Regions from separate parts of the Janthinobacterium sp. SUN100 genome, predicted to be linked through region 1. Evidence: predicted binding sites of a transcription regulator. Region 1 holds the regulator's gene; each other region holds the start of a gene.
What was found. The regulator FNR, encoded in region 1, switches genes on or off when oxygen is low (the NO sensors DNR and NnrR bind a similar motif). The targets are predictions, from matches to a motif close to TTGATNNNNATCAA.

Region 1 (7,163 bases):
ACGACATCATGCCGAAGATGCGCGCCCTGAAACGCCTGGGCCAGCCGTACAGCGATGAAGAGATCGCCGCCGGCCCCGCGCAGCTGCAGGACAAGACGGAAGAAGACGCCCTGGTCGCCTATCTGCAAGGCCTCGGTACATTAATCAAAACAAGGAATTAGCATGGCAATCGAAAACCTGTTTGACAGCGCCAGCAGCGTCATGACGGTGGTTTCCTTTACGACGTTCGTGGGCATCCTGTGGTGGACGTTCAGCCGCAGCAACAGCGACTTCGACGCGGCGGCACGCCTGCCGTTCGCCGACGACGCGCTCGACTATCCGGCCGAGGCCGAGATGACCCTGGCGAAGGAGCATAACCATGGCTGACTTTACCAATGGCTTCTGGAATATCTACATCATCGTGCTGTCCCTGCTGGGCATCATCGGCTGCGGCGTGCTGCTGTACTCGCAGTCGAAAATCAAAGTGGTCGAGGGCGCCCCTGCTGACGGCACCACGGGCCACGTCTGGGACGAGGACTTGAAGGAACTCAATACGCCGATGCCGCGCTGGTGGATGTGGTTGTTCTACATCACCATCGTCTTCTCGCTGGCCTACCTGTTCCTGTATCCGGGCCTGGGCAACTATGCCGGCAGCCTGGGCTGGAAATCGACGGGCCAGTACGAGGAAGAGCTGAAGAAGGCGGAAGCCGACTACGGTCCCCTGTTCAACAAGTACCTGAGCCAGGACTTGAAGACGGTGGCCGCCGATCCGCAGGCGCAAGCCATCGGCCAGCGCCTGTTCCTGACCTACTGCGCGCAATGCCACGGTTCGGATGCGCGCGGCAACAAGGGCTTCCCCAACCTGACGGACAAGGACTGGCTGTATGGCGGCGAACCCGACATCATCAAGACCACCATCATGCACGGCCGCAATGGGCAAATGCCACCGATGGGCGCCGCCCTAGGGTCCGAAAAGGATGTCGAGAACGTGGCCCATTATGTGCTGAGCCTGTCCGGCTCGACCTCGGATCCCGTCAAGTCGGTGCTGGGCAAGGCCAAGTTCGGCGCCTGCATGGCCTGTCATGGCGCCGATGCCAAGGGTAACCAGATGCTCGGCGCGCCAAACCTGACGGACAAGACCTGGCTGTACGGCGGCAGCGCCGACACCATCATGGAAACCGTACGCAAGGGACGCAGCAACACCATGCCGGCCTTCAGCGATTTCCTCGGCGAATCCAAGGTACACGTGCTGTCGGCGTATGTCTGGAGCCTGTCGAATCCGCAGGCACCCGCAAAGTAAAAATGGAACCTCAAGTCATCAAGATGTATGCGGCCCGCGAGCAAATCTACCCTCGCGAGGCCAAAGGACGCTACGCTACCTGGCGATGGGTATGCGTATGGCTTACCCAGCTCGCGTTCTACGGCTTGCCGTGGTTGACCTGGAATGGCAGGCAAGCCCTGCTGTTCGATTTGACCACGCGCAAGTTCTACATTTTCGGCGTCGTGCTGTGGCCCCAGGATTTCATCTATCTGGCGGCCCTGCTGATCATCTGTGCGTATTTGTTGTTCCTCGTCACGGCCATTGCCGGGCGGGTGTGGTGCGGGTTCTCTTGCCCGCAAACGGTATACACGGAAATTTTCCTGTGGGTCGAACGCCGCATCGAGGGCACGCGCAGCGCGCGCATGGCCCTCGACAAGCAGGGCCCCTCCGTGCGCAAGGCGTTCAAGAAGACGGCCAAGCACCTGGTATGGGGCGCCATCGCCCTGTGGACGGGCTTTACCTTTGTCGGCTACTTCACGCCGATCAAGGAACTGGCGCAGTCGGTGACCACGCTGAACTTCGGTCCCTGGGAATGGTTCTGGGTCTTGTTCTACAGCCTGGCAACCTACGGCAACGCGGGCTGGCTGCGCGAGCAGGTGTGCAAATACATGTGCCCCTACGCGCGCTTCCAGAGCGCCATGTTCGACCAGGACACCCTGATCATCACCTACGATGCCAAGCGCGGCGAACCACGTGGCGCCATGAGCAAGAAGGCCGGCAACAACGACAAGCTGGGCGATTGCATCGACTGTACCCTGTGCGTGCAGGTGTGTCCGACCGGTATCGATATCCGTAACGGCCTGCAGTATGAATGCATCGGTTGCGCCGCTTGCGTCGATGCCTGCAACAGCGTGATGGACAAGGTCGACCGGCCACGGGGACTGGTACGCTACAGTACCGACCATGCGATGGAAAACAACTTCAATTCGAAGCAGATACGCCAGCGCGCCATGCGCCCGCGCGTCTTGATCTACACTTCCATCCTGGCCCTGATCATCATCGCCGTGTGTACTTCGCTGGCCCTGCGCACGCCCCTGAAAATGGACGTGATCCGCGACCGCGGTTCCATGGGACGCGAAGTGGAAGACGGCATGATCGAAAACGTCTACCGCCTGCAGATCATGAACACGTCGGAGCAAAGCCAGCATTTCAAAATCAGCGCTTCCGGCTTGCCGGGCCTGACCTTGCTGACGCGCGAAGAAGTGACCTTGCAGCCGACGGAAACGCTGGGTTGGCCGATCCGCCTGCGCGTGCCGCACGGCGTGGGAGAGAAGGGCTCGAACAAGATTGCGATCGAATTGCAATCGCTGGACGACCCATCGCTGCATGTGCGTGAAAGCGCGGTATTCATCGTGCCGCGGTAACAAGGAAAGGCGGACGGGGACCGGGTGCCCTCGCCGCCGCCACGAAGTTGCAGGAAGGCCGGTCCCCATGCGGGGACTGGCTGATTAAACAGGAGAAATACCATGTCCGACAGTCTGAAACTGCAAGCACCCGTTGCACCGTGGTACAAGCACCGCTGGCCATGGCTGCTGATGATCGGCCCCGGCCTGTCCGTGGTCGTCGGCAGCTTCATGGGCTATATCGCGTTTACGCAGCCCGATGCGCTGGTGGTGGGCGATTATTACAAACAGGGCAAGGCGATCAACCAGGATTTGAAGCGCGACACGATCGCCAGCGACCTGGCGATGGATACGCGCCTGTCGTATGACGTGGCGCAAGCGCGCCTGACCGGTTCCGTGCACAGCTTCGGCAAGGCCTATCAGGCGCCTTTGCAGCTGCACCTGGCGCATGCGACCCTGCCGGAAAAGGATATCAAGGTGCTGGTGCAACCCGATGCGGCCGGCAATTTTTCCGTGGCGCTGCCGATGCTCGAGCGCAGCCGCTGGCAAGTGCTGGTGGAAAACGACAAACGCGAGTGGCGCCTGTCCGGCATCTGGACCTGGCCCCTGCAGCGCAGCATCGCGCTGCATGCGGATGAAGAGCTATAACGTACAGCGCCGGGAAAACCGTAGCGAGCGGCAGTGATTTGTGGTTGAGAAGCGCAGCTGTGCTATGCACGGGGGCGCCGAGCCAGCGAGCATCGCAGGCCGCAAAGCGCGACGCGCAGCAGGTTTTGACGGTGCTGTTACTTGCAGGTGTCCGTGCCGGCCGTAATCGCCTTCAGCTTGGCCGGCTGCAGGATTTCAATTTCCCGGTTGGAGACGCGCAGCCAGCCTTCCTTCTTGAACTTCGACAGCAGACGGCTGACGCTCTCGATGGTCAGGCCCAGGTAGTTGCCGATTTCCTCGCGCGACATGCGCAGCTGGAAATTGCTGCCCGAATAGCCGCGCGCTTCATAGCGCGACGCCAGGTTGACGATGAAGGCGGCAAAGCGCTGCGTCGCCTGCATATTGCCCAGCAACAGCATGACGCTTTGCTCGCGCGTGATTTCCTGGCTCATCATGCGGTGGAAATGGCGCAGCAGGGTCGGCATATTGCCCAACAATTGTTCCAGGCTGGAAAACGGGATTTCACACACTTCGCTGTCTTCCAGCGCCACCGCATTACAGTGGTGGCGGTCGGCGCTGATGGCGTCCATGCCCAGCAGTTCGCCCGCCATCTGGAAGCCCGTCACCTGCTCTTCGCCGCCCGGATTGATCTGGTACGTCTTGAAATGCCCCAGGCGGATCGCATACAGGTTCTGGAACGAGTCGCCGATACGGAACAGCGAGGCGCCGCGCACGATCTTGCGGCGGCGGCCGATGATCTGGTCCAGCCTGTCCATGTCGCCCACATCGAGGCCCATCGGCAGGCACAATTGATGCATGCTGCAGGTCGAGCATCGCGCACGCAACGCCTCCACGTTCACGGTGGGCAAGGTTGGAGTGAGTAGCGCTTCAGTCATGTCGGTACCTTTTAGAAAATGCAACAACAAGTTTACTGCATACAGCCGCATACAGGGTTGCCGTATGCCAATTTCACCGTAAATTCGGCGAATAAACGACGTCCAGCCTTTAATTATATGGCAACATCGTCAAAAGCCCGTACAGGGCGGGCAATTTGCGCGGCGGCGCTTGCCAAGCTGGGGTATTGATAGGAAAATTCCTGACAGCATTATCTGCCGCCTGTGCCGCCCGGTACTGAAAAGGAAATCATGAAGCCTCTCGGCATTAAAACAAAAGTCGCGCTGGCCACCAGCCTGACCTCGATCGCCATGATCGCGCTGGTCACCATGATCCAGGTGCAGCACATGCGCGACGACTTCACCCGAGTACTGCTGAGCCAGCAATCGTCCCTGATCACCCGCACCGCTGCCGAGCTCGACGACAAGCTGGGCATGCTGCTGCAGATCGTCACCCTGACGGCCAGGCAGCAGCCGCCGGAATTGATCGCCCGGCCCGCCCAATTGCGCGAATACTATTCGCGCCGCTCGATGCTGGTGCTGTTCGATGACGTGCTGGTGCTCGACGCGCATGGCGCCGTCGTGGCCGACATGCCGGAGGTAGCGGGGCGCGCCGGCATCAACGTCGCCGAGCGCGAGTATTTCCAGACCGTCCTGCGCACGCGCCAGCCCATGATCACCGAACCGATGCTGGGCAAGTCGAGCGGCATGCCCATCGTGCAGATGGTGGCGCCCGTGCTGGCCGCCGATGGCCAGGTGGCCGGCGTGGTGATCGGCGTGCTGCGCCTGTACAAGGACAACCTGCTGGGCCGCCTGCGCTCGGAAAAGATCGGCAAGAACGGCTATTACTTCATTCTCACGCGCGGCGCCGTGCCGCGCTACGTGCTGCACCCCGATACCAGCCGCTTGCTGCAACCGCGCAAGCCGAACGCCAACCTGACGACGACCCAGCTGCTGAAGGAAGATGGCGAAGGCAGCATGGTCAGCACCAACAGCCGCGGCATCACGGCCGTCAACAGCTTCAAGCGCCTGAAATCCGTGAACTGGCTGCTGGCCGCCTCGCTCCCCGTCGAGGATGCCTTCGAACCGTTCGATGGCGTGCTGTACCGATTGGTGCTGTGGAGCATCCTCGCCTCGCTGCTGGCCGCCTTTGTGCTGGGCTGGGTCACCGTGCGCCTGCTGTCGCCGCTGGTGCGCCTGCGCGACACCCTGCAAGCCCTGCGCACCAGCGGCAGCCGCTTCACGCCCGTGCCGGTGCAGCAGCGCGACGAGATCGGCGAACTGACGGAAGCGTTCAACGGCCTGATGAGCGAACGCGACCGCCTGCAGCAGGAACTCGAATCGCGCGCGGCGGAGCTGGAACAGGAACGCGACCGGGCCGAGGCGGCCAACCGCGCGAAGAGCGATTTCGTGGCCAACATGAGCCATGAAATCCGCACGCCCCTCAATGCCGTGCTGGGCATGGTGTATTTGCTGGGCAATACCAGGCTCGACACGGAACAGCGCAAGTATCTGACCATGGTCAGAGTGGCGGGCCAGTCGCTGCTGGGCATCCTCAATGACGTGCTCGACTATTCGAAGATCGAGGCGCGGCGCATGGAGTTGTCGCCCGTCGAATTCGACCTCGACGAAGTCATGAATACCCTGGCCACGACGATGACGATGAATGCGGGCGAAAAGGAGCTGGAACTGGCCATCGCCGTCGAGCCCGATGTGCCGCGGCGTCTCGTGGGCGACGCCCAGCGCCTGCAGCAAATCCTCGTCAACCTGGCCGGCAACGCCATCAAGTTCACCGAGAGCGGCGAAGTGGTGGTGGCCGTCAGCCTGGCCGAGAGCGAGAGCGGCCGCGCCTGGCTGCGCTTCGAAGTGCGCGACACGGGCATCGGCATGACGGAACTGCAGCAACAGCAGCTGTTTGCCGCGTTTTCCCAGGGCGACCAGAGCATCACGCGGCGCTTCGGCGGCACGGGCCTGGGCCTGGCCATCAGCAAGCAGCTGATCCACATGATGGGCGGCGACATCGCCGTCGCCAGCAGCGAAGGCAAGGGCAGCCGCTTCTGGTTCAACGTGCCCTTCGAGATGCTGGCGCAGCCGGCCGAAACGCGGCGCACGCCGGCGCTGGGCCAGCTGCGCCTGCTGGTGGCCGACGACAACCGCACCACGCGCGAACTGATCGTCAAGCTGATCGAGGCGTGGGGCTGGCTGGCCGACGAAGTGGACTCCGGCTTTGCCGCCATCGAGCTGTACCGCGAACGCCTGGCGCAGCAGCAACCGTATGACGTGGTGCTGGCCGACTGGCACATGCCCGTCATGGATGGCCTGGCCACGGCCAAGGCCATCCGCCAGGCGGCCAGCGGCCAGCGCCAGCCCATCGTGGTGATGGTCAACGCCTTCGCCCGCAACCACCTGGAAGAAATCTCCAGCGCGGCCGAGGCCGACGTCGTGCTGATGAAGCCGATCACGGGCTCGAGCCTGTTCGACGCCCTGCACCAGGCGCTGATCGCCAAAGACGACGGCGGCGAGCAACGCATGCTGCACCAGCCGCTGGGCACGGAACTGGCCGGCGTGCATTTCCTGCTGGTGGAAGACAACCATTTGAACCAGGCCGTGGCGCGCGGCATCCTCGAACACATGGGCGCCACCCTGGACGTGGTGGGCGACGGCTTGCAAGCCGTGGAACGGCTGCGCACGGAAGCGCTGCGCTACGACATCGTGCTGATGGACATGCAGATGCCCGTCATGGACGGCTTCAGCGCCACCCACATCATCCGCACGGAACTGCGTTTGCACCTGCCCGTGATCGCCATGACGGCGGGCGTGCTGGCGTCCGAGCGCGAGCGCTGCATGACGGCCGGCATCAGCGATTTCATCGCCAAGCCCGTGGTGGTGGAAGAGATGATGGAAGTCATCCTGCGCCACCTGCCCAAGCGCCCGCAAGTACAGACAGCCGAACCGGCACGCATCGCCGATGAAGAAGTG
Region 2 (7,163 bases), on a different contig from region 1:
CAGCAAGACCATCATCAAGTCGCCCGATGCGAACCAGGCCGTGGTCAGCAATTACCTGGCGTCGCTGAGCACCAAGGGCGGCAAGGTGACTCTGGCCAACAATGGCAGCGCGCGCAGCTGGAGCTTCGTCAAGACGGCCACGGCCGGTCCCGTGATCCTGCGCTCGGCGCCCGGCCATCTGGCGCTGGCGCAAGGCAGCGGCATCACCAACGTGGCGGCCGAAGGCGGACTCGACGCCAGCGGCTTTGCCAAGTACCGCATCGACCTGAGCAAATAAAGTCCGAGGGCCGGAACAAGCGCAGTTCCGGCCCGTTTTGATGAAAGCTGATCACAATGAAACACGCACTCTCCCTGCCCGCCGTCGTGCTGGCCTCCGTCCTGGCCGCTTGCCAGGCGTCGCCACCGCCCACGGCGGCGGAAATCGAAGCCGTCGCCATGCATGCGCGCCAGGCGGGCGACCTCCAGGCCGAGCGCAAGGTGCGCAGCTGGGCCGGCAAGGACATGCCCGTCGCCGAGCGCGAACTGGCGCTGATTTACCAGCCCCGTACCGAACGCCGTGCCGAGGCCTTGAGCCTGTTCGAACAGGCGGCCCGCGCGGGCGACACGGAAGCGGCCTTCGAGCTGGGCCAGATGCTGCGCGCGGCCACGCCGGCCCAGGCCTGGCTGTGGTACCGCCAGGCGGCGCAGCAAGGCCACGCGAAGGCGGCCCTGATGCTGGGCTTGCTTGCCGCGAATGGCGAAGGCGTGCCGAAAGACGCCGTGACCGCCGCGCACTGGCTGGACAAGTCCAGCGAGCTGGGCAATCCACACGCCATGTTCCTGCTGTACAACGCCTACCGCGAAGGCCGCGGCGTGCCGCGCGATCTGGTAAAAGGTCGCGAATTGCTGGAAGAAGCGGCCCACCACGAATACCCGCCCGCCATCCAGGAACTGGCCATGACGGTGCAAGCGGACGACGCCCTGCGCGCCGGCCACCTGATGAAGGAAGCGACGGAGCACCGGCACAATAACTGGAACAAGTTTTAATCCAGGTCAAGGCCGGCCCATATTGCCAAATGGAATGCTTACCGGTGGCATAAGCTTGCCTGGCACGGACAGGTGTTCGCGCACAACTTCATCGCGAGGCAGGCATGGCAGATCACCGGTTGGGCCCCATGACAAAGAGCGACTTGCAGTTCAGCTATCCGGATGGCCCGGCGGCCGGCGACGACCCGGCGCAGCGCGGCATCCCCGACAGCAGCCTGCTGAACCGCCACGAATGGTATGAAGTGCTGTACAGCTGCAACAGCTGGTCCGGCGGCAGCCTGGCGACGGCCTTGAAATGCGAACGCCTGATCCAGCGCCACTTGCCCGCCGACATGCGCGGCCATGCCGCCGTGCTGACGTGGCTGCGGGCGAACTGGGCCCAATATCGCTGATACCGCCAATACATATCGCCAATACGTCGGAAAATCACGCTGCGCTTTGCGCCAGGTCAATCGTGTTGGGCTGGACAAGGCCGAGAGGCTATGATTGGCAAGCCGCTTCCCCGGACGCGGCGGGGCTGTTGCCGGCTCCGAAATGGATTACACTGAATTTGCTTTTTAGAAATTTGTTACTCTGGACCAGCCTCGGTGAGCACGTCGTACACGCTCAGCCCAGCCAGTGTTTGGGTAGGCCCTGGCTCGTCCGTTGACCTCCCCTATAAAGAAAGAGTCCAATGAAAAAGCTGACCACCGCCTTTGGCGCGCCCGTAGTCGACAACCAGAACATCCAGACGGCCGGCCCGCGCGGCCCCGCCCTGCTGCAAGATGTGTGGTTCCTGGAAAAGCTGGCCCACTTCGACCGCGAAGTCATTCCCGAGCGCCGCATGCATGCCAAGGGGTCCGGCGCGCACGGCACGTTCACCGTCACGCACGACATCACGCGCTACACGCGGGCGAAAATCTTTGGCGAAGTGGGCAAGAAAACGCCGATGTTCGCGCGCTTTTCCACGGTGGCGGGCGAACGGGGGGCGGCGGACGCGGAACGCGATATCCGCGGCTTCGCCCTGAAGTTTTATACGGAAGAAGGCAACTGGGACCTGGTCGGCAACAACACGCCCGTGTTTTTCATGCGCGACCCCTTGAAATTTCCCGATTTGAATCACGCCATCAAGCGCGACCCGCGCACGGGCTTGCGTAGCGCCAACAGCAACTGGGATTTCTGGACCTCGCTGCCGGAAGCCCTGCACCAGGTGACGGTGGTGATGAGCGACCGGGGCTTGCCGCGCAGCTTCCGCCACATGCATGGCTTCGGCAGCCATACCTTCAGCTTCCTGAATGCGCAAAACGAGCGTTTCTGGGTCAAGTTCACCTTTAAAACCCAGCAAGGCATCCAGAACCTGACGGATGCGGAAGCGGAGGCGCTGGTGGGCAAGGACCGCGAAAGCTCGCACCGCGACCTGTATGAAAGCATCGAAAACAAGGATTTCCCCCGCTGGACGCTGTACGTACAGATCATGCCGGAAAAAGAGGCAGGCACGTATCACCTCAACCCGTTCGACCTGTCGAAAGTGTGGCCGCACGGCGACTATCCGCTGATCGAGGTGGGCGTGCTGGAACTGAACCGCAATGCCGACAACCATTTTGCGGAAGTGGAGCAAGCGGCCTTCAATCCGGCCAACGTGGTGCCCGGCATCAGCTTTTCACCGGACAAGATGCTGCAAGGCCGGCTGTTCTCGTATGGCGACGCGCAGCGCTACCGCCTCGGCGTCAACCATAGCCATATTCCCGTCAACGCGCCGAAATGCCCGTTCCACAGCTATCACCGCGACGGCCAGATGCGGGTCGACGGCAACCAGGGCGGGACCTTGGGCTATGAACCGAACAGCGAGCAGGAATGGGCCGAGCAGCCCGATTTCCGCGAGCCGCCGCTCAGCATCGAAGGCGCGGCCGACCACTGGAACCACCGCGTCGACGAAGATTACTATTCGCAGCCCCGCGCCCTGTTCCGCTTGATGACCGCGGTGCAGCAGCAAGCCTTGTTCGACAATACGGCGCGCGCCATCTCGGGCGCCTCGGAGCAAGTCAAGCAACGCCACATCGGCAACTGCACGCTGTGCGACCCCGCCTATGGCGCGGGCGTGGCCGCAGCGATCGGTCGCCTGAGCCCAGGCTGACAGTAAACACGGAAGGCCTGGCGACAGGCCTTCTGCCACCATCCGCGGCCTGGTACCCCCGCCGCCAGGCCGGCTGGCCTAGCGGCGCTGGATATCGATCTGGCCCGTGATGCTCGTTTCCACCGGATAACCCTCGACCTGCAACGGCACGCGCCGCTTGACGGACGAGTCGCGCAAGTACACGACGAGCGCTTCCTTGCCCACGGCCGTCTGCCCCAGGCTGACGCCTTCCACGCCGTCGATGGCCATCAGCGCCCGCTCGTTGCGCCGCCTGGCCGCTTCCAGGCGGCCCTGAGGTGCGGCCTGGGCATGCTGCCCCAGGCCCTGTCCAGGGGGGGCATCCGGCAAATACGGCATGGCGGCGTCCTCGAAGACGGCATATGGCGATTGTGCGAACTTACTGTTTGACATGACACACCCTCCTGATATGACAAACCCTCCCGATGCCTTGCATGATACACCCGGCCAACCGGCGCTGCAGCACGCTTCGCCGGCCAAGAGCATGCGCGACCGCCGCCCTTGAGCAAGATCGTCATCGTGCAAAAAACAGCGCCGGGCAAGGCGGCGCGGGGCCGCCCGGCCGGCTCCTAAGGCGTGCTCAGGTGTACAAATTGATGTCGAGCGCCACCACCACGCGCCGCATCTGGTTGGCAAACGTGATATTGCCGCCGCCGGCAAACAGCAAGCCGACGGGATTGCGCTGCTGGTTCCAGGTCCAGATGGACGAGCCGGAATCGCCGCCCGCGCTGAACGCCCCGCTGACGCCCGTGATGGCGATCTGGTCCTGGAACAGGGCGATCCTGCCGCCGCCGTAATTGACGTTGATGGTGGCGCCCAGGCCCGTGATGCGGCCCTGCGTCAATTGCGTCGTGCGGCCGGACTTGCCGACCATCATGCCCAGTGCGGGCGCCACGAGCGCATTGCTGATACGGAAGTAGGCGGGCACGCCGCCGCTCAGGTAGACCAGTTCCGGACGCACCCTGTCTGGCCAGGCCCAGCCGGTGGCGCAATCGACAAAATTGACGCCGCCGCTGAAATTGATGGGCACGAAGCGCTCGAGCACGGCCACCTGGTCTTGCGGGCAGCGGCCGCCGTCGATGGGGCCAGGCTGCACGATACAGTCGTTGAACACGCCGCCGTTGGAATTGGCCAGCACGTGATTATTGCTAAGAATCATCAGGCGGCTGTTGCGCGGCGCGCTGCGCCCCACGGCCAGGCAGCCGATGGTGCCGGCCGTGATGCGGAAATGCCCGACCGACACGCCGCCCGGCGCGGGGCGCAGGCGGAAACGGTGGGGCTGCGCATCGATCACGCCCGTGACGACGATGTTGACGGGTACCTTGTCGCTGGCCACGGCGCGCACGCCCATGGCCCCCACGATGGCAGCCTTGGCGCGGTCGACGGAAGTGGGCTCGGCCACGTACAGGGTCAGGGCCGGCAAGCCCGGCTCGCCGGACGAGCTGTCGCTGGCGCCCTCGCCCAGGCCGATGGACACGCCCTGGATATTGCCGCTGTCGCTGAAGGCGTCGGCCGCGCGCGCGCCGCCCGCTTGCGCGATGCTTTGCCGCATGCCGTCCTCGATGCTGCGCTTGATTTCCAGCAATTCCATGCTGACGCCGCTCAGGGCGTCGGGCACATCCGCGACGGACGCGCTCTCGATCGTATTGTCGTCTTCGCCGGGGACGGAAAATTGGCCGACGGCCTCTTCATCGTCCGCGCTCTGTCCCCTGCCGCTGCTGCCGGGCGGGGCGCTGAAACCATTCTCGTTGCCTATCATCGTGTTCTCCTCGTGGGTCGCCGCAAGCTTCCAGTGTGGACGGGCTGCGCGGGCCGGTATTGATCTGGATTGAACCGCGCGGATGCCAGGCTACCCTGCCCCAATGGGGGCCAGCGAGTACAAAAATAGTTCCCTCGCCAATGTTGAGCGGGATCAGGCGTGCGGGCAGAGGCGCCGCCGTATACTTGGCCGACAGGCTGGAACCGGGCCTGCTCCACGGCAGCAACGCCAGCAACAGCAAGGATGGGGAAACAATGACGAGCCCTGCAATAACGAGCCCTGGTATGACACGCCAATCCGACGACGCCCCTGCGGCAGCGGCCTCAGCCGGCGCCAATACAGCCGCCGACAATACGACGGACGCCGGTGGCGCGGCCCAGCATGCGGGTTTCGTGCACGGCATGGCGGCCTGCGCGGAAAAACACCGCATCACTCCCTGGCGCGGCAGTTTTGCCGACTTCCTCGAGCAAATCCTGCCCGGCCGCGCCGCCCTGCTGACGCGCAGTGCGCACCAGTACCTGTGGGACATGATGCGCTGGAATGGCCAGACCGACGGCAACGGGCGCTTCCGCTGCCGCCTGTTCGACGACGAGCTGTTCGGCATCGACGAGGCGATCGACCGGGTCGCCGCCTACTTCAAGGCGGCCGCCGCCGGCTCCGAAGTGGGCCGCCGCATGTTGCTGTTGCTGGGCCCGCCATCGGGCGGCAAGTCGACCATGGTGATCCTGCTCAAGCGGGGCCTGGAAGAATACAGCCACAGCAGCGAAGGCGCGCTGTACGGCATCGCCGGCTGTCCCGTGCACGAATCGCCGCTGCACCTGGTGCCGCACAGCATGCGCGCCGACTTTCGCGCCAGCTATGATGCCGAACTGCAGGGCGAACTGTGTCCACATTGCCGCGCCCGCCTGGAAGAGCAGTATGCGGGCGACTTCCTGCGCATGCCCGTCGAGCGCATCCATTTATCCGAAGCGGGCCGCTGCGGCATCGGCACGTATGCGCCGCACGATCCCACGACGGCCGACCTGGCCGACCTGGTCGGTTCCGTCGACCTGTCGAAAGTGGCGCAATACGGCGACGAAGGCGATCCGCGCGCCTGGTCGTGGTCCGGCGCCGTGTATGCGGCCAGCCGCGGCATGCTGGAAATGATCGAAATCCTCAAGGTCAAGCGGGAATTCCTCTACTTGCTGCTGACCTTGACGCAGGAAAAGAATGTCAAGGTGTCGCGCTTCCCCCTGATCTACCTCGACGAAACCATCCTCGCGCACACGAATCTGGCCGAATTCCGCAAATTCCTGCAAGAGAGCGAAAACGAGGCGCTGCTCGACCGCATGGTCATCGTGCAAGTGCCCTATACGCTCAATTACCGCGAAGAAGCGCGCATTTACCGCAAGCTGATCCTCGCGGCCGCGCCCGCCTTCCGCGACGTGCACCTCGATCCGCACGTGCTGCATGCGGCGGCCGTGTTTGCCATCCTCAGCCGCATGCCCGAGGGCGAGGACAAGGAGGCCGAGCTGGTCAAGAAACTGCGCATCTACGCGAACGAAGATGTCGACGACTTGCAGCCGGCCGACCTGCGCCGCATGCGCGAGCGCGACAAGTCGCCCGACGAGGGCCTGTCGGGCGTGTCGCCCCGCTTCGTCATCAATGCCCTGTCGCATGCCATCATTTCCGCCCAGCGCAACAGCCTGTCCACCATGGACGTGCTGCTGGCCCTGAAAGACGGCATCGAAAACGATGCGCGCATCGAACCGCGGCGCAAGCGCAAATGGGTCGATTACCTGGTGCTCACGCGCAAGGATTTCTATAACCGCTGGGTCAAGGCCGACGTGCACAAGGCCTTGTTCGTGTCATTTGAGCAAGAAGCGCAAGACTTGCTGAACAAATATCTCGATGAAGTCGAAGCCATGCTCGACAACCGCCAGATCCGCGATCCCATCACCAGCGAAGAGCGCCGTCCCGACGAGCGCTTCCTGCGCGCCGTGGAAGAGAAAATCCACATCAGCGACTCGGGCAAGCAATCTTTCCGGCAAGAAGTGGTGCGCAAGGCCATGAGCGCCTTCAAGCGGGGCGAAGCGTTTGGCCTGGCCAGCCATGCGCCATTGCACGACGCCATCCAGCAATACCTGTTCGAACAGCGGCGCGACGTGCTGCGCCTCGTCGGCTCGGCCAAGCGGCCCGACGACGACGTGCGGGCCAGGATCTCCGCCGTCGAGCAGCGCCTGGTCGACGAATATGGCTATGACGCCC
Region 3 (7,163 bases), on a different contig from region 1:
GTGGCGGGCAGCCTGCCTGACTGGCAGTCGGGCGACCTGGTGCAGGTGGCCGCGCCGCTTGATCCTGCGCAACCGCGCGAGTATTCGATCGCCTCGATTCCGCGCGACGGCGGCGTGCACTTGCTGGTGCGCCAGCATGCGCATCCCGACGGCAGCCTGGGCCTGGCCTCCGGCTGGCTCACGGCGCAGGCCGCTGTCGGCGACGTGGTGCAACTGCGCTTGCGCCAGCACCGGCGTTTCCGCCTGGAAGACAATGCCCAGCGGCCCCTGATTTTAATTGGCAACGGCAGCGGCATCGCCGGCTTGCGCGGCCATTTGAAAAGCCGCGTGCTGGCAGGGCAGCGGCGCAATTGGCTGATCTTTGGCGAACGCAACCTGGCTCACGATTTCCATTATCGCGAGGAAATTGAGCGCTGGCATGCCAGCGGCGACTTGCCGCGCCTGGACCTGGCGTTTTCGCGCGACCAGGCCGAGCGGACCTATGTGCAGGACCGCTTGCGCGGCAATGCCGATGAAATCAAATTGTGGCTGCAGCAGGGCGCGGCCATCTACATTTGCGGCAGCCTGGCCGGCATGGCGGGCGGCGTCGACCAGGCCCTGCAAGACATGCTGGGACGGCCCGCGCTCGACGCGCTGGCAGCGGAAGGGCGCTACCGGCGCGACGTCTACTGAGTTGTTGACGCCGCCAGCGCGTTCGCGCACACACGGCTATCATGATTGTTTTATCCGCCGAGGAGATACATCATGAGCGACAGTATTTACGACATTCCCTTGCGCCGCATCAATGGCGAACCCACCAGCCTGGACGCCTATCGCGGCAAGGTCGTGCTGGTGGTCAATGTCGCCTCCGCCTGCGGCTTGACGCCGCAGTACGAAGGATTGGAAAAGCTCTACGCCGACAAGCAGGCCGAGGGCCTGGTGGTGGCCGGTTTTCCCGCGAATGAATTCGGCGCGCAGGAGCCGGGCAGCAATGCCGAGATCGCCGACTTTTGCCGCGGCACCTTTGGCGTGCAATTTCCCATGTTTGAAAAAATCGTCGTCAAGGGGCCGGGCCAGCATCCGCTGTACCAGCGCCTGGTGCAGGAGCAGCCGCGGGCGCAGGAAAAACCGGGCAGCGATTTCCGCGCCAAGCTGGCCGGCTACGGCATCACGCAGGAGCATCCCGGCGACGTGCTGTGGAATTTCGAGAAGTTTTTGATCAGCAAGGACGGCAAGGTGGTGGGGCGTTTCGCGCCCGACACCACGGTCGACGATGCGCTCTTGCGCGAAGCGATCGCGCGCGAGTTGCAGGCCTAGGTTTAGGCCTGGCTCAGTCGGCGGCGTCCAGCGCGGCCGGCTCCATCTCGCCACTGACTTCCTGCAAGCCCCGTGCCAGGCTGGAAATGCTGGGGTTGTCGATGAAGACGCAGCGCTTGCCCGTGCGCTTGCAATAATCCTTCACGCGCCAGTAGGCGCTGTGGCTGATGCAGCCCGTCTGGCAAATCACCAGGTCGGCCGCCGCCAGGCTCGAATCGAGCAGGTTGGCATTGTCTTCCAGGCCGCCGTCGTGGTGGGCGAATTGCGCGCCGACCCGCTCGATCAGGGCGCGGTAGGTGGCGACATTGCCGCTGCGCCCGCCCACGCACAGGACGCTTTGATCGACGAGGCGGATCGGCATTTTCAGCTTGCCGCCCGTCGGCACTTCCAGCTTCGGCGCCGGTGGCGGCACGGCCGCGGCCGGACGTGGCTGGGCTTGCTTCAAATCCGCGATTTGCTGGCGCAATTCCTTTTCGCGCTCATCCATTTGCGCCAGACGTTCGACCAGGCGCGTGCGCGATTCCAGCGCCGGGATGGCCGCCTGCAATTGCGCCAGTTCCGCGCGCAAGCCGTCGATCACGCTATCCTTGCCGATCGCCTCGGCACGCGTGCGCAGCAGCACGGCTTCCTGGCGTTCCAGTTCGCCCGTCTTTTCCATCAGTGCGGCCTGGCTGCGCTGTTGCAGCTTGGCCAGTTCGTGCGTCAGGCGCGTATTTTCTTCCTGCAAGGCCGTAAACTTGCCCATGTCGGCGCGCACGCAGGCGCCGGCCTGGTGCTGGATCATGTGCAAGTCTCTGCACATCTGCTCTTCCAGCTCGGCGTCGCAGCGCGGGTGCGTCAGGCCGGCCCAGAAAGCGCCCGACACGTCGCCGTTGGCGACGGCCGTGCGCCACAGTTCGGCCACTTGCTCCGTCGTCTTGGCGCCGCGAAAGCGCAGGATCACGGGGGCGTAGCGGCGTTCGAGTTCCTTTTGCAGCGCTTCGGACAGGCGGTTGCGCGCGCCGCATTCCGTCACGGCGCCCACGTGCACTTCGTAATCGTCGGCCAGCACGCGCCCGCCCGTCATCTTGCCCACGAGCTTGCGCAAGTATCCCAGGGGCAAGCCCACGCCGACCAGCGGGCAATGACAGGTATGCGACAGTTCCCACAGCCGACGGCGGCGTGAAGCGAGCGCGGCCGGTTCGGCCCCGCCGCTGGAACAATTGCTGATGACGGGCAGGGACTGGTCTTTGTCACACATGGCGATATCCTGTTGGGCGATGGGGATGGAAAAGAAATTATTGCGGCAGGGGCGAGGCGGGGCGCTTGGCGCTCAGCATGCGCGCCAGGCGCTCAAGCCAGCTGGTCCTGGGCGGTGCGGGCCGGTGCAGCGCCACGAGGGCAGCCCATTGCTGCGACAGTTGCTGGCAGGTCGCTTGCAGCACGGGGCCCAGGCCGGGCGAGTTTGACAGCACTTGCAGATGGCGTTCGATGACACCCGCCAGTTTCTCGCAGGGACTGCCCGCATGGTAGTGCGACATCAGGTGCAGCACGGCCGACAGCAGCAATTCGGGCTGTTGGCCTTGCGGGGGAGGAAACATCGGGGAAGGTCGGTCGTTCGCCATCAAACACTCCTGTGCGGTGGTTTGGCTGGCTGCGCGCACGGGGCGCGACTGGCTGGCGAGTGTGGTGACTGGCTGCCGTGCTGCTTCAGGCAGTCAGGATCAGCTTGTTCAATTGGGTGACGCGCAAGCGATAGATCTTGCCGCTGTGCTCAATCTCCACTTCGCGGCCCTGCTGCAGCAGCGCTTCGCTGGTGATGCGGCGCGCCGGCTGGGCCATGCTGACGGGAGGACGGACGTGGGCGGTAGCGGCATCCTGGATCAAGGCTGGTTTTGAGCTTTGCATGTTGGGCTTTCTTTGTCTCAGTTGAGAATGATTCGTATTTGCATTATTGTTGAATGTGGCCCGAAAAGCAAGGCTTATTTGTGCGGAATCCGCGCTTTTTTACGGTGGGATGGCAGTGTGGGAGCGAGTGCTGCGCAAAGGCGGCCGCTGGCGCGGCGCGGAAGGGGGCGGCAGCAAAAAAGACCCGGCAAGGCAGTGCGCCTTGGCCGGGTCAAGCCTGTGCCAAGCTTGAGGAAATCGGGATGAGGCTAGATGGTGGCCAGCAATTGCACCGAGGCGCTGGCGGCCGCGGTGGTATCGGCCTTGAGCTTGGCGGCGGCCAGCTGCTTGGCGCGCGAGCGCGAAGGCGGCAGGCGGCGCAGGGTTTTCAGGGCGTCCGGATCCTTGATGCCGATGGTGCGTTGGTCAACCGTGATCAGGCCGATTTCATTGAAGGCGGAAAGGGTGCGGCTGACCGTTTCCAGGGTCAGGCCCAGGTAGCTGCCGATTTCATGGCGCGTCATGCGCAGGTTGAACAGCTTGCTCGAGTAGCCCATCTGCGCAAAGCGGTCGGCCAGCGAGACGAGGAAGCGCGCCACGCGGGCTTCAGCGCTGAGGGCGCCCAGCATGCCGATCATGGCTTGCTCGCGCACCAGTTCGCGGCTCATCACGCCGTACATGACATTTTCCAGTTCCAAGTGGACACGGCCCAGCGCCGTGAGTTTCTTGAACGGCAGCAGGATCAGGTCGCAGTCGGACAGGGCCACCGCTTCCGAGGAATAGTGGCGCGAGTGGATGCCGTCGACGCCCAGCATGTCGCCCTTCATGGGAAAGCTGAGCACCTGCTCATTGCCGAATTCATCGATGAGCACGGTTTTCAGGAAGCCCGAATTGACGATGTACAGGGTGTCGAACGGCTGGCCGATCGTATGCACGCGCTGGCCCGTCTTGAATTGCACGTGCTGGAACAGCAGTTCGTCGGCGGCGATGGTGCAGGCGCTGGAGATATGCAGCAGGTCGCACACCTCCTTCAGGTTCGACCAGAGCCGGCCCTGGCGCTGGCGTCCCGCTTCCATCGGAGCGGAGGGGGCCAGCGATGGTGAGGCGGCGCGGGTGTCGGGCATTTGCGTGGACAGCATGTTCATCTCCTGGTGACAGGTAGTTCAGAGTTGAATGACGGGGTGCACGGGACGGCGGGCAGGCGTGGGCCGGCGGCGCGCGTTCGGGCAGGTAATGCTCAATTCGCTGAAGACTTGCTGTGTGATGAAATAACTTTCCAGCAACTTGATTACTGGTTTCAGTATGCCAACAAGCGTATGCAATTAATATCAGCAGTGGCTGAATATGGCAGTAGGAGCTGTGGTAGATGAAGTAGGATTGTTCCTACAGTCGACGCGCGGGCGCGCGCCGCCGTATTCAGGTCTTGAAGGGGGAGAGCAGGCGGTGCGCCACGGCATACTGGACCATTTCAGACAGCGAACTCATGCCCATCTTTTGCATGATGCGCGTCTTGTGCGTACTCACTGTCTTGACGCTCAGATGCAGGTTGTTGGCAATTTCCGTGATCGACTTGCCTGCCACCAGCAGGGAAAAGACTTCGAATTCGCGGTCCGACAACTGTTTATGCAGCAAGCTTTCATTCGGCATCATGATGTTGAGCACGAGCTGCTCCGCCACCTCGGCGCTGATGTAGGGACGTCCCGACGCCACCTTGTGGATGGCGCCCACGAGCTGGGTGCCCGCGCTTTCCTTGGTCAGATAGCCTTGCGCGCCGGCGCGGATGGCGCGCACCGCATACTGCTCTTCCTCGTGCATGGTGAGGATCAGGATGGACAGCTTGGGCGCCTCGCTGCGGATTTGCCGGATCAGGTCGACGCCGCTGCGGCCCGGCATCGACAGGTCGAGCAGCAACAGGTCGAAGCCGCCCTGGCGCACATGGTTGAGTACTTCAAAACCGTCGATGGCTTCACCCACGATGTCGATATCCGGCGCGCCGTCAAGGATGCGCTTCAATCCTTCACGCATGATGGTGTGGTCGTCGGCAATCACAATACGTATCATAGGCGGGCAATCTGGTGGCGTGTAATCTGCTCTGTCCGTCACCGGACAATCAAATGTTGAGAAACGAGAAATGTTGTCATTTTAACCGAAGCGGCCGCACTGTGCCTTTTCTTGCGATGTGCCGGTGCGACGGCCCCCGTGGCCATGTGACCCCTTATTTTGTCGGGGGTTCCTTGATCAGCCTATGCACCAGCACGGGCAATTTCGAGTGCGACAGCACCTTGTTGGTCACGCTGCCCAGCAGCAGCTGACCCCAGCCGCTGCGGCCATGCGAACCCATGAAAATCAGGTCGCATTGCTGCAATTGCGCCACTTCCACGATTTTCAGGGCGGGACTGTCGGAAAAGGCCGTCAATCCCGTCGCTTGCAAGCCCCGCTTGGCAGCCGCGTCGAGCACGGGTTGCCAGTGGTCGGCGCCCGCCTTGCGCATGGCGACGCGGTATTCCTCTTCGCTGGGATAGCTCGGCGGAATGATTTCGATGTACACCGGGTACTGGTACTCGGGCGCCACATACACGGCAAGGATGTCGGCGTGCATTTGTTCGGCAAAGGCAACGCCGGCACAGGCCGTCAAGTTGGAGACGGTGGAGCCGTCCGTGGCGATCAGAATTTTCTTATACATGGCAGGTCCTTTGGCAGTGACTCAGCGCGCGCAACGCCTCTCATTGTAGACGTCGCGGCAGCATTGTATTCATGTAAAGACTTGATAATTATCAATACTACTGCACCTTCAGTATAGACAACATTGGCAGAAAGATCGTGTTTAGCTGCGGCAGGGTCCGCCTGGCGCCGTTGTACAGGCGCTTGAGAGCAGGATTTCTTGTGTCGCGCGTGGTCTTGCACGCACGCCAATGGTAGTATTTCAAAATACAACAGCAGGAACACTTATTTCCTGGCGGAAAAGCTCTTGCGGACCCGCTTTGCACCAGGAAGCGCGTTTTGAGATTTACCAACAGGGCGGCGCCCTGCTACACTCGCACCATCGCAGCGGTATTGCCTCAAATCATCTTAATCGAGAAATTGTGGGTATCAGTCTGTAAAACGCACAGTTCAGGCGGAATTTTGACAAATTATGGAGAAGCAGGGATATGACCAACGCCGCTGATGATTTCGATGCATTATTCGATGAAGTATCCGCGCAAAGCGCGGCCGCAGCCACGCCGGCACCTGCCGCCGCGCCCGCTCCCGCCGTGATCGCGGATGACGATTTTGATGCGCTGTTCGACTCCGTGTCGGCCAGCGTCGCCGTACCGGCAGCCGCAGCGGCGCCGGTGGCTGCCGCGCCAGCCGCAGCGGAAGCGGCCCCCGTGGCCGGCGCCGACGCGCCTGGCGAAGCGGCCGACCCGGTCGACCAGTCCGACAAGCCGATGTTCGAGCGCCTGGGCGGCATCGTGCGCCTGCTGCACGATTCGCTGCGCGAACTGGGCTACGACAAGGCGTTGACGGAAGCGTCGTCGCAGATCGTCGACGCCCAGGACCGCCTGGAATATGTCGCCACCCTGACGGAACAGGCCGCCAACAAGGTCTTGAACACGCTCGACGAGGGCATGCCGGCGCAGGACGTGCTGTCGAAGAAAGCCAAGGACATGGACGGCCGCTGGACGGCGCTGTTTGACGGCAAGCTGAGCCTGGAAGAATTCAAGGCCCTGGCCGGCGATTCGCGCCAGTTCGCGCAAGCCGTTGCCGAAGCGACGGAAGCGGAAAAAGCCCGCTTGCTGGAAATCATGATGGCCCAGGACTTCCAGGACATCACGGGCCAGCTGATCAAAAAAGTGGTCAACATCACCAAGACGGTGGAAAACGAGCTGGCTCAGCTGCTGCGCGACAACGCGCCGGCCGAGGTGCGCGAAAAACTGGCGCAAAAGCCGGTGCCGCTGATGCAGGGCCCGTCCGTGCCGTCGGTGGCGCTGGACCAGGATAATGTAGACGACCTTCTTGCG
Region 4 (7,163 bases), 710 kb from region 1:
GACGACGGATTCGAGCAGGAAGGTGTTCTTGCCGCCTTGTTGCGCCTGTGCCAGTTTCAGGTACAGGGTGAGCGGGGTTTCCAGGTCGGCGAACGCTTCCGCGATCAGGGGGATGCGGTTGTAGCCTTGCTGGCCCAGCGATTTGAATTCGAGTTCGGTCATGTTTCTCTCCATGCCGTCAGGGTATGAGTGTGCATAGTGCACAAACCCTGCGGTGGGTTATCAAAAAACTTGCCGGGACACGCAACGTGCGCAACATGCGCAAACGACGTGTGTACAACCGGCAGCAATCGTAACGGCTCGGCCCTTAAGCCTGCCAGGATTGCCAGCGTCGCCAAAGCCAGGCCTCAATCGAGCCGGTTTGGGTGACATTGTGTTTTTTGATGAGAAACGTGTTCACGATATGGTGTTGGGTTTGGTCAGTATGCCGGTTAGTTTTGCATGCCAATAAAACGGGCTGCTTCGAGCAGTGTCTTTACTATACCATCGGAATCGGTATCGTGTATAGAGTGTCCGTGATTGTAGCCGTACGGTACCGTCAGTACGGGGCAAGCCGCAGCCCTGGCCGCTTGCGCGTCATTCGATGAGTCGCCGATGGCCACCACTTTGGATGGCGGCAGGTCGAAGTCCGCGCACACTTGCAGCAGCGGCATGGGGTGCGGTTTTTTCTGCGGCAGCGAATCGCCGCCATAGACGATCTCGAAATACTGATCCAGGTTTTTCAGTTTCAGCAGGGGCAGGGCGAAGGCGATCGGCTTGTTGGTGACGCAGGCCAGGCGCAGGCCCGCCGCCTTCATCGCCGACAATCCCGCTTCGACCTCCGGATACAGGGTGCTGAACTGGCCATTGATGGCCAGGTAGTGACGCTGGTAGCCCTCCATCGCCTGCTCGAAACGCTGTTCCACGCCGGCGTCATCGAAGTCGAGCGCCAGCACGGTGCGGATCAGGTTTTCCGAGCCCTTGCCCACCATCAACTTGATGGCATCGGCGCTGATGGGCGCCAGGTCCAGTTCGGCGCGCATGCCATTGATGGCGACATGAAAATCGGGCACGGTGTCGAGCATCGTGCCATCGAGGTCGATGATGGCGGCGCGCACGCCAGCCAGTACGTGGTCTTTCACCGTGCCCGCTTGCATCAGTTGCCCACCGTTTTGGCCAGTTCGGCGCGCATGGCGTCGATGACGGCCTTGTAGTCCGGCTTGCCGAAGATGGCCGAGCCGGCGACAAAGGTGTCGGCGCCGGCGGCGGCAGCGGCGGCGATGTTGTCGATCTTGATGCCGCCATCGACTTCCAGCATGATGTCACGGCCCGACTCGTCGATCATGCGGCGCGCTTCGGCGATTTTCTTCAGCGCTTGCGGAATGAAGGACTGGCCGCCGAAGCCCGGGTTGACGGACATGATCAGGATGATGTCGATCTTGTCCATCACGTGTTCCAGGTAATGCAGCGGCGTGCCCGGGTTGAAAACCAGGCCCGATTTGCAGCCATTGTCGCGGATCAACTGCAAGGAACGATCGACGTGATCCGACGCTTCCGGGTGAAAGGTGATGATGTTCGCGCCAGCCTTGGCGAAATCCGGGATAATGCGATCGACAGGCTTGACCATCAGATGCACATCGATGGGCACTTGCACGTGCGGGCGGATCGCTTCGCACACCAGCGGGCCGATGGTCAGGTTCGGCACGTAATGGTTATCCATCACGTCGAAGTGGATGATGTCGGCGCCGGCGGTAACGACGTTGCGCACTTCCTCGCCCAGGCGGGCAAAGTCGGCGGACAGGATGCTGGGAGCGATACGGAATGTTGTCATGGTGAAGTAGCCAAAGGATAGAAAATGCGATTTGCGCTATTTTACGCCTGACGCCGTTACCATGCCTCATTGAAGTACGGTGAAACACAGAATACGCATCGCGCGATGGCCAATGCGTCGCGCGCGACACACAATATGACTGGCAATGTCTGAAGAGGAATGACGATGGCGACTTATGAATTTACGGTAACGGTCAAAACGCAATATCTGCCCGATCAATCGGCACCGGACCAGGGGCGGCACGTGTTCAGCTACACGATCCGCGTCGTCAACACGGGCACGGCTGGCGCGCAACTGATTTCGCGCCACTGGGTCATCACGGATGCGAACAACAAGGTGGAAGAGGTGCGCGGCCTGGGCGCCGTCGGTCACCAGCCGCTGTTGCAGCCGGGCGAGCAATTCGAATATACGAGCGGCACCATGCTGGGCACGCCGCAAGGCTCGATGCACGGCGAATACTTCTGCGTGGCCGAAGACGGCCATCAGTTCGAAGCGCCGATTCCCGAGTTCGTGCTGTCGGTGCCGCGCACCCTGCATTAAGGAAACGCCGGGGGGGGCTTGCCCCCTTATTTCAGTTTTTCGGTGGCGTCCTGTTCTTCACTGAGCTGCTTGCGTGCCGGCGGTGCGGGCTTTTTGCCCGAATACATGGTCCACCAGACTATAAATGCCAGCAAGAAGAACGCCACCAGCGCCTCTATCATCAAGATCCACATACGCATCCCTATGTTATTTACCCGCAGCCCATTTACCAGCCGTCTGTTTACACGCGGTAGTCTACCTGTTTCAATCGGCGCCGTCGCGCTTGTCTTGTCCGCCTGCACCACGCCGCCCGTCGCGCCGCCCGCTGCTTCCAGCGGCAAGGCGCCCGCCATTGCGCCGACCGTCGTCAAGCCTGTGCCTGCCAAGCCGGCCGATGCCAAGGATGCCACGGACGTGGCGGCGCCCACCTTCGTGCCCGCCAAGTTTGCCGCCTTGCCAGGCTGGGCCCGCGACGACATGCGCGCCGCCTGGCCCGCCTTCATGGCTTCGTGCGGTGTGCTGGTGAAACGGCCGGACTGGAAGGAATCGTGCACCATTGCGCGCCAGGTCAATGCCGACAGCGACAAGGCCATCCGCCTGTTTTTCGAGACCTTCTTTGTGCCAAATCAAGTCGTCACCGCCGATGGCGCCAATACTGGACTGGTGACCGGTTATTACGAGCCATTGCTGCACGGCGCGCGCAAGCGTGGCGGCCCATATCAGACACCGCTGTACAAAGTGCCTGACGACTTGGTCTCGGTGGACTTGTCCGGCGTGTATCCGGAACTGAAAAACATGCGCTTGCGGGGCAAGCTGGTCGGCAAGAAGGTGATACCGTACGCAACCCGCGCCGATATCGAGCGCGCCACGTCCGTCACGGGCAAGGAATTGCTGTGGGTGGATGACGAAGTCGAGGCGTTCTTCCTGCAAGTGCAGGGTTCCGGGCGCGTGCAGCTGACCGATACGCAGGAAACCGTGCGCGTGGCGTACGCGGATCAAAACGGCCATCCGTATAAATCGATCGGCCGCTACCTGGTCGACAAGGGCGAGCTGACCCTGAGCCAGGCATCCGCGCAAGGCATCAAGGCGTGGATCGCGGGCCATCCCACGCGCAAGGATGAATTGTTCAACGCCAACCCGAGCTATGTCTTCTTCAAGGAAGAGCGCTTGCCCGATCCGAAAGTGGGGCCGAAGGGCGCGTTGGGCGTGCCGCTGACGCCGCAGCGCTCGGTAGCCATCGATTCGCGTTTCCTGCCGCTGGGTGCGCCCGTATTCTTGTCCACCACGCAAGCCAATAGCGAAATTCCCATGCAGCGCCTGGTGATGGCGCAGGATACGGGCGGCGCCATTCGCGGGCCGATCCGTGTCGATTATTTCTTTGGCTTTGGCGCGGAAGCGGCCGAGAATGCGGGCCGCATGAAACAGAGCGGCGCCGTGTGGGTGTTGTTGCCGAAGCAGGCGCCGGCGCGCTGAGTTTCTCGCGGCGCCGGGCGGGGATTGCGCTAGCGCAAGGTTAGCGCAGGACCATGACTGGCAGATGGGTATGCGCCAGCACTTTTTGCGTTTCGCTGCCCACGAACAGCTTGTTCAAACCCTTGCGGCCATGCGAGGCCATTAGGATGATGTCGCAATGGTAGGTTTGCGCCGCATTGACGATTTCATCGTGCGGGCTCGGCGATACGGCCACCACGCCTTCGAAAGGCACGCCGGCGTCACGCGCCGCTGCGCCGATCTTGTCGATGGCGCGTTGCGAGGCTTCCTGCATCTGCTGTTCATACAGGCTGGCGTCGAGCACGATGCCGCCGTCGGCCATCGGCGAGAACGGGAAGGGCTGCACCACGCTGATGGCGACCAGCTTGGCTTTGTTCAGCTGGGCGAAGGCGAGGGCGGTCTCGGCGGCTTTGTCGGACAACGGCGAACCGTCGGTGGGAAATAAGATGGCGTTAAACATGGCGTGCTCCTCAAGTGATGTAAGACAGCTTATGGATTTACATCAATTAAAACCTTGATATAAATCAAACCTCGCAGGCTTTGGCGTGAATAGTGTCGCCAAAGCAATCTTTTAGCAGTGTATGCCCGTTCATCGCTTCAGGTGCGCACGCTACGCAGCGGCGTGCCCCACACCATGGCGACCGTCAACAGGATGCTGCCGGCCGCGATACAGGCCAGGCCATTGCGCACGCCAAAGTGTTCCGCGATCCAGCCGGCGGCCAGCGCGCCCAGCGGCGCCGTCGCCACCGTCAGGAAGCGCATGGTCGACGTCATGCGGCCCAGCATGGGATCGGGCGTCACCTTCTGGCGCAGGCCCAGGTAGGGAATAAAGAACAGCATCACGCCGCAATCGAAAAAGAACATCAATATGGCATACGCCACGGCGCTGGCGGCCGCGCTGCCGAACAGTGCTGCCGGAATCGTCGGCGTCAGGGCAAAGCACACGGAGGTGGATGCCAGGCCGATCAGGATGGTGCGGCCGGCGCCGTAGCGCTTCGTCAATGGCTTGACGATGAAGGCGCTGAGTAGTACGCCGGCGCCGCCCAGCATCTGCGTCATGCCGAGCACGCCAGGACTCATGCCCAGATCGCGCGTGGCGAACAGCACCGTCAAGGCCATGCTGGCGTAAAACAGGAAGTGCCAGATGCCGGCGCCCCAGGCCAGCGCGCGCAGCAGCGGCTCGCGCCACACGAACAGCAAGCCGTCGGCGATGTCGCGCAAAGCGTGCTTGTCGGATGGCGCCGGGTGTGGGTCGCGCACGCTCATGGCGCGCAAATTGAAGACGGAAATCAGATAACCGCACGCCGTGCACAGGATGGCGACGGGCGCGGACAAGACCTGCACCAGCACGCCGGCCAGGCCGGGACCGATCAGGCGCGAAGCCGATTCGGTGGCGGCAAATTTCGACTGCGCATCGATCAAGCCATCGCGGCCCACGAGGAAAGTCAGAAACACCTGCTCGGCACCGCCGCCCACGACGAAGCCCGTGCCGATGATGAACCCTACTATATATAACCACGGCATCGACAGCACGCCGCACCAGTAAGCCACTGCCACGCTGGCCAGGGCCAGGCCGGACATGCTTTCGCTGAACAGCATGATCGGGTGCTTGCTGCGCCGGTCCAGCAGCACGCCGACGGGCAAACCGAACAGGGCGAACGGCAGCGCCTGCAAGGCAACCAGCACGCCCATCTGTTCCGGCGTCGCATGCAGTAACAGCACCGCGCACAGGGGCAGGGCCAGTGAGGTGATCTGGGCGCCGAAGCAATTGAGGCCGTTGCTGAACCACAGGCGGCGGAAATCGACGCTGGCGGCGCTGCCGTCGCCGCGCAGGTAATGGGCGCAGTACTGGAAGAGGGAGGAGAAAATATCTTGCTCGATATGAAAATGATCAGGCTCACAATAATAGCAGCGCACCTGCCGCGCCGCTGCCGTTAGCCGCTACAATCGTTGTCACCGTGTTCATCCAGAGGAGACTATATGCAATACGAAGACTTGATCATCGATATCCAGGACAAAGTGGCGGTCATCCGCCTGAATCGCCCGAAGGCCTTGAATGCCTTGAACGACAACATGATGAATGAGCTGGGCGACGCCTTGCTGAAGTTCGACGCGGATGACAATATCGGCTGCATCGTGCTCACTGGCAACGAAAAAGCGTTTGCCGCCGGCGCCGATATCGCCGCCATGGCCGATTACACCTACCCGGACACCTTTACCCAGGGCTACATCAGCCGCAACTGGGAACATATCTTGCGCGTGCGCAAACCTGTGGTGGGTGCGGTGGCCGGCTATGCGCTCGGTGGCGGTTGCGAACTGGCCATGATGTGCGATTTCCTGATCGCCGCCGACAGCGCCAAATTTGGCCAGCCGGAAATCAAGGTCGGCGTCACGCCGGGCGCGGGCGGCACGCAGCGTTTGCCGCGCGCCATCGGCAAGGCCAAGGCCATGGATCTGCTGTTGACGGCGCGCACCATCGATGCCGCCGAGGCGGAGCGCATCGGCCTGGTGTCGCGCGTCGTGCCGGCCGATAAGTTGCTGGAAGAAACCCTGTCTGCCGCCAAGACTATCGCCGCCATGCCGACCTCGGTGGCCATGATGATCAAGGATTGCGTCAACCGCGCCTTTGAAACCACCTTGACGGATGGTGTCGCCTACGAGCGCCGCTTGTTCCAGGCCGCCTTCGGTACGCCTGCACAAAAAGAAGGCATGCACGCTTTTCTGGAAAAGCGCTTGCCAAACTTCGACGGTCTTTGATATGATTCGCCTCCCCGATGAGACGCACTAGTTTGCGGCACAAAAGGGACAGCCTTCAGGGGCTGGGTAGTAAAAAAGAAGGTTGACGAAATGACCGAAACGCTTCATACTCTTCCTTCTTCGCAGCTGACAAACACAACGCTTTGTCGATAGCGCGAAAGCAGTAACCGAATACAGTTCTTTAACAATTAACAGTCGATAAGTGTGGGCATTTGATGTAAGTGCAGCAGCGATCTTCGGATTGCTGTAATACTTAAAATATCAAATGTTCACAAGAAATAATGAAATAGGCGCTACGAAAGTAGTGGCCTGTCAGTTTTTTGAGTGAGCGACCCGTTAGAAATAACGGTGCCGGTAAAACGGCAAAGTAACAGAGATTAAACTGAAGAGTTTGATCCTGGCTCAGATTGAACGCTGGCGGCATGCCTTACACATGCAAGTCGAACGGCAGCACGGAGCTTGCTCTGGTGGCGAGTGGCGAACGGGTGAGTAATATATCGGAACGTACCCTAGAGTGGGGGATAACGTAGCGAAAGTTACGCTAATACCGCATACGATCTAAGGATGAAAGTGGGGGATCGCAAGA

Region 2: the regulator FNR is predicted to act here: its motif matches at 4,976-4,989, upstream of O0881_RS01910 (serine protein kinase).
Region 3: the regulator FNR is predicted to act here: its motif matches at 5,927-5,940, upstream of O0881_RS09455 (universal stress protein).
Region 4: the regulator FNR is predicted to act here: its motif matches at 4,335-4,348, upstream of O0881_RS16490 (universal stress protein).

Annotation. Positions count from the first base shown of each region.
Region 1 is NZ_JAPUBU010000003.1:714,966-722,128, reverse strand. Features, by position in the region: gene ccoO (cytochrome-c oxidase, cbb3-type subunit II) at 1-161, shown strand, start outside; gene O0881_RS19755 (cbb3-type cytochrome c oxidase subunit 3) at 163-366, shown strand; gene ccoP (cytochrome-c oxidase, cbb3-type subunit III) at 359-1,279, shown strand; gene ccoG (cytochrome c oxidase accessory protein CcoG) at 1,282-2,664, shown strand; gene O0881_RS19740 (FixH family protein) at 2,767-3,291, shown strand; gene fnr (fumarate/nitrate reduction transcriptional regulator Fnr) at 3,429-4,187, opposite strand; gene O0881_RS19730 (response regulator) at 4,437-7,163, shown strand, end outside.
Region 2 is NZ_JAPUBU010000001.1:482,075-489,237, reverse strand. Features, by position in the region: gene O0881_RS01940 (bifunctional 2',3'-cyclic-nucleotide 2'-phosphodiesterase/3'-nucleotidase) at 1-277, shown strand, start outside; gene O0881_RS01935 (tetratricopeptide repeat protein) at 334-1,026, shown strand; gene O0881_RS01930 (hypothetical protein) at 1,155-1,418, shown strand; gene O0881_RS01925 (catalase) at 1,700-3,139, shown strand; gene O0881_RS01920 (hypothetical protein) at 3,218-3,550, opposite strand; gene O0881_RS01915 (hypothetical protein) at 3,738-4,916, opposite strand; gene O0881_RS01910 (serine protein kinase) at 5,201-7,163, shown strand, end outside.
Region 3 is NZ_JAPUBU010000001.1:2,148,057-2,155,219, reverse strand. Features, by position in the region: gene O0881_RS09490 (sulfite reductase subunit alpha) at 1-672, shown strand, start outside; gene O0881_RS09485 (glutathione peroxidase) at 745-1,296, shown strand; gene O0881_RS09480 (DUF2325 domain-containing protein) at 1,310-2,536, opposite strand; gene O0881_RS09475 (hypothetical protein) at 2,574-2,900, opposite strand; gene O0881_RS09470 (hemin uptake protein HemP) at 2,986-3,183, opposite strand; gene O0881_RS09465 (helix-turn-helix domain-containing protein) at 3,432-4,238, opposite strand; gene O0881_RS09460 (response regulator transcription factor) at 4,579-5,223, opposite strand; gene O0881_RS09455 (universal stress protein) at 5,378-5,845, opposite strand; gene O0881_RS09450 (protein phosphatase CheZ) at 6,312-7,163, shown strand, end outside.
Region 4 is NZ_JAPUBU010000003.1:383-7,545, reverse strand. Features, by position in the region: gene trpE (anthranilate synthase component I) at 1-162, opposite strand, end outside; gene O0881_RS16515 (phosphoglycolate phosphatase) at 432-1,136, opposite strand; gene rpe (ribulose-phosphate 3-epimerase) at 1,136-1,810, opposite strand; gene apaG (Co2+/Mg2+ efflux protein ApaG) at 1,976-2,350, shown strand; gene O0881_RS16500 (hypothetical protein) at 2,377-2,523, opposite strand; gene O0881_RS16495 (murein transglycosylase A) at 2,618-3,802, shown strand; gene O0881_RS16490 (universal stress protein) at 3,843-4,280, opposite strand; gene O0881_RS16485 (MFS transporter) at 4,418-5,737, opposite strand; gene O0881_RS16480 (enoyl-CoA hydratase) at 5,801-6,577, shown strand; partial or broken rRNA gene O0881_RS16475 (16S ribosomal RNA) at 6,957-7,163, shown strand, end outside.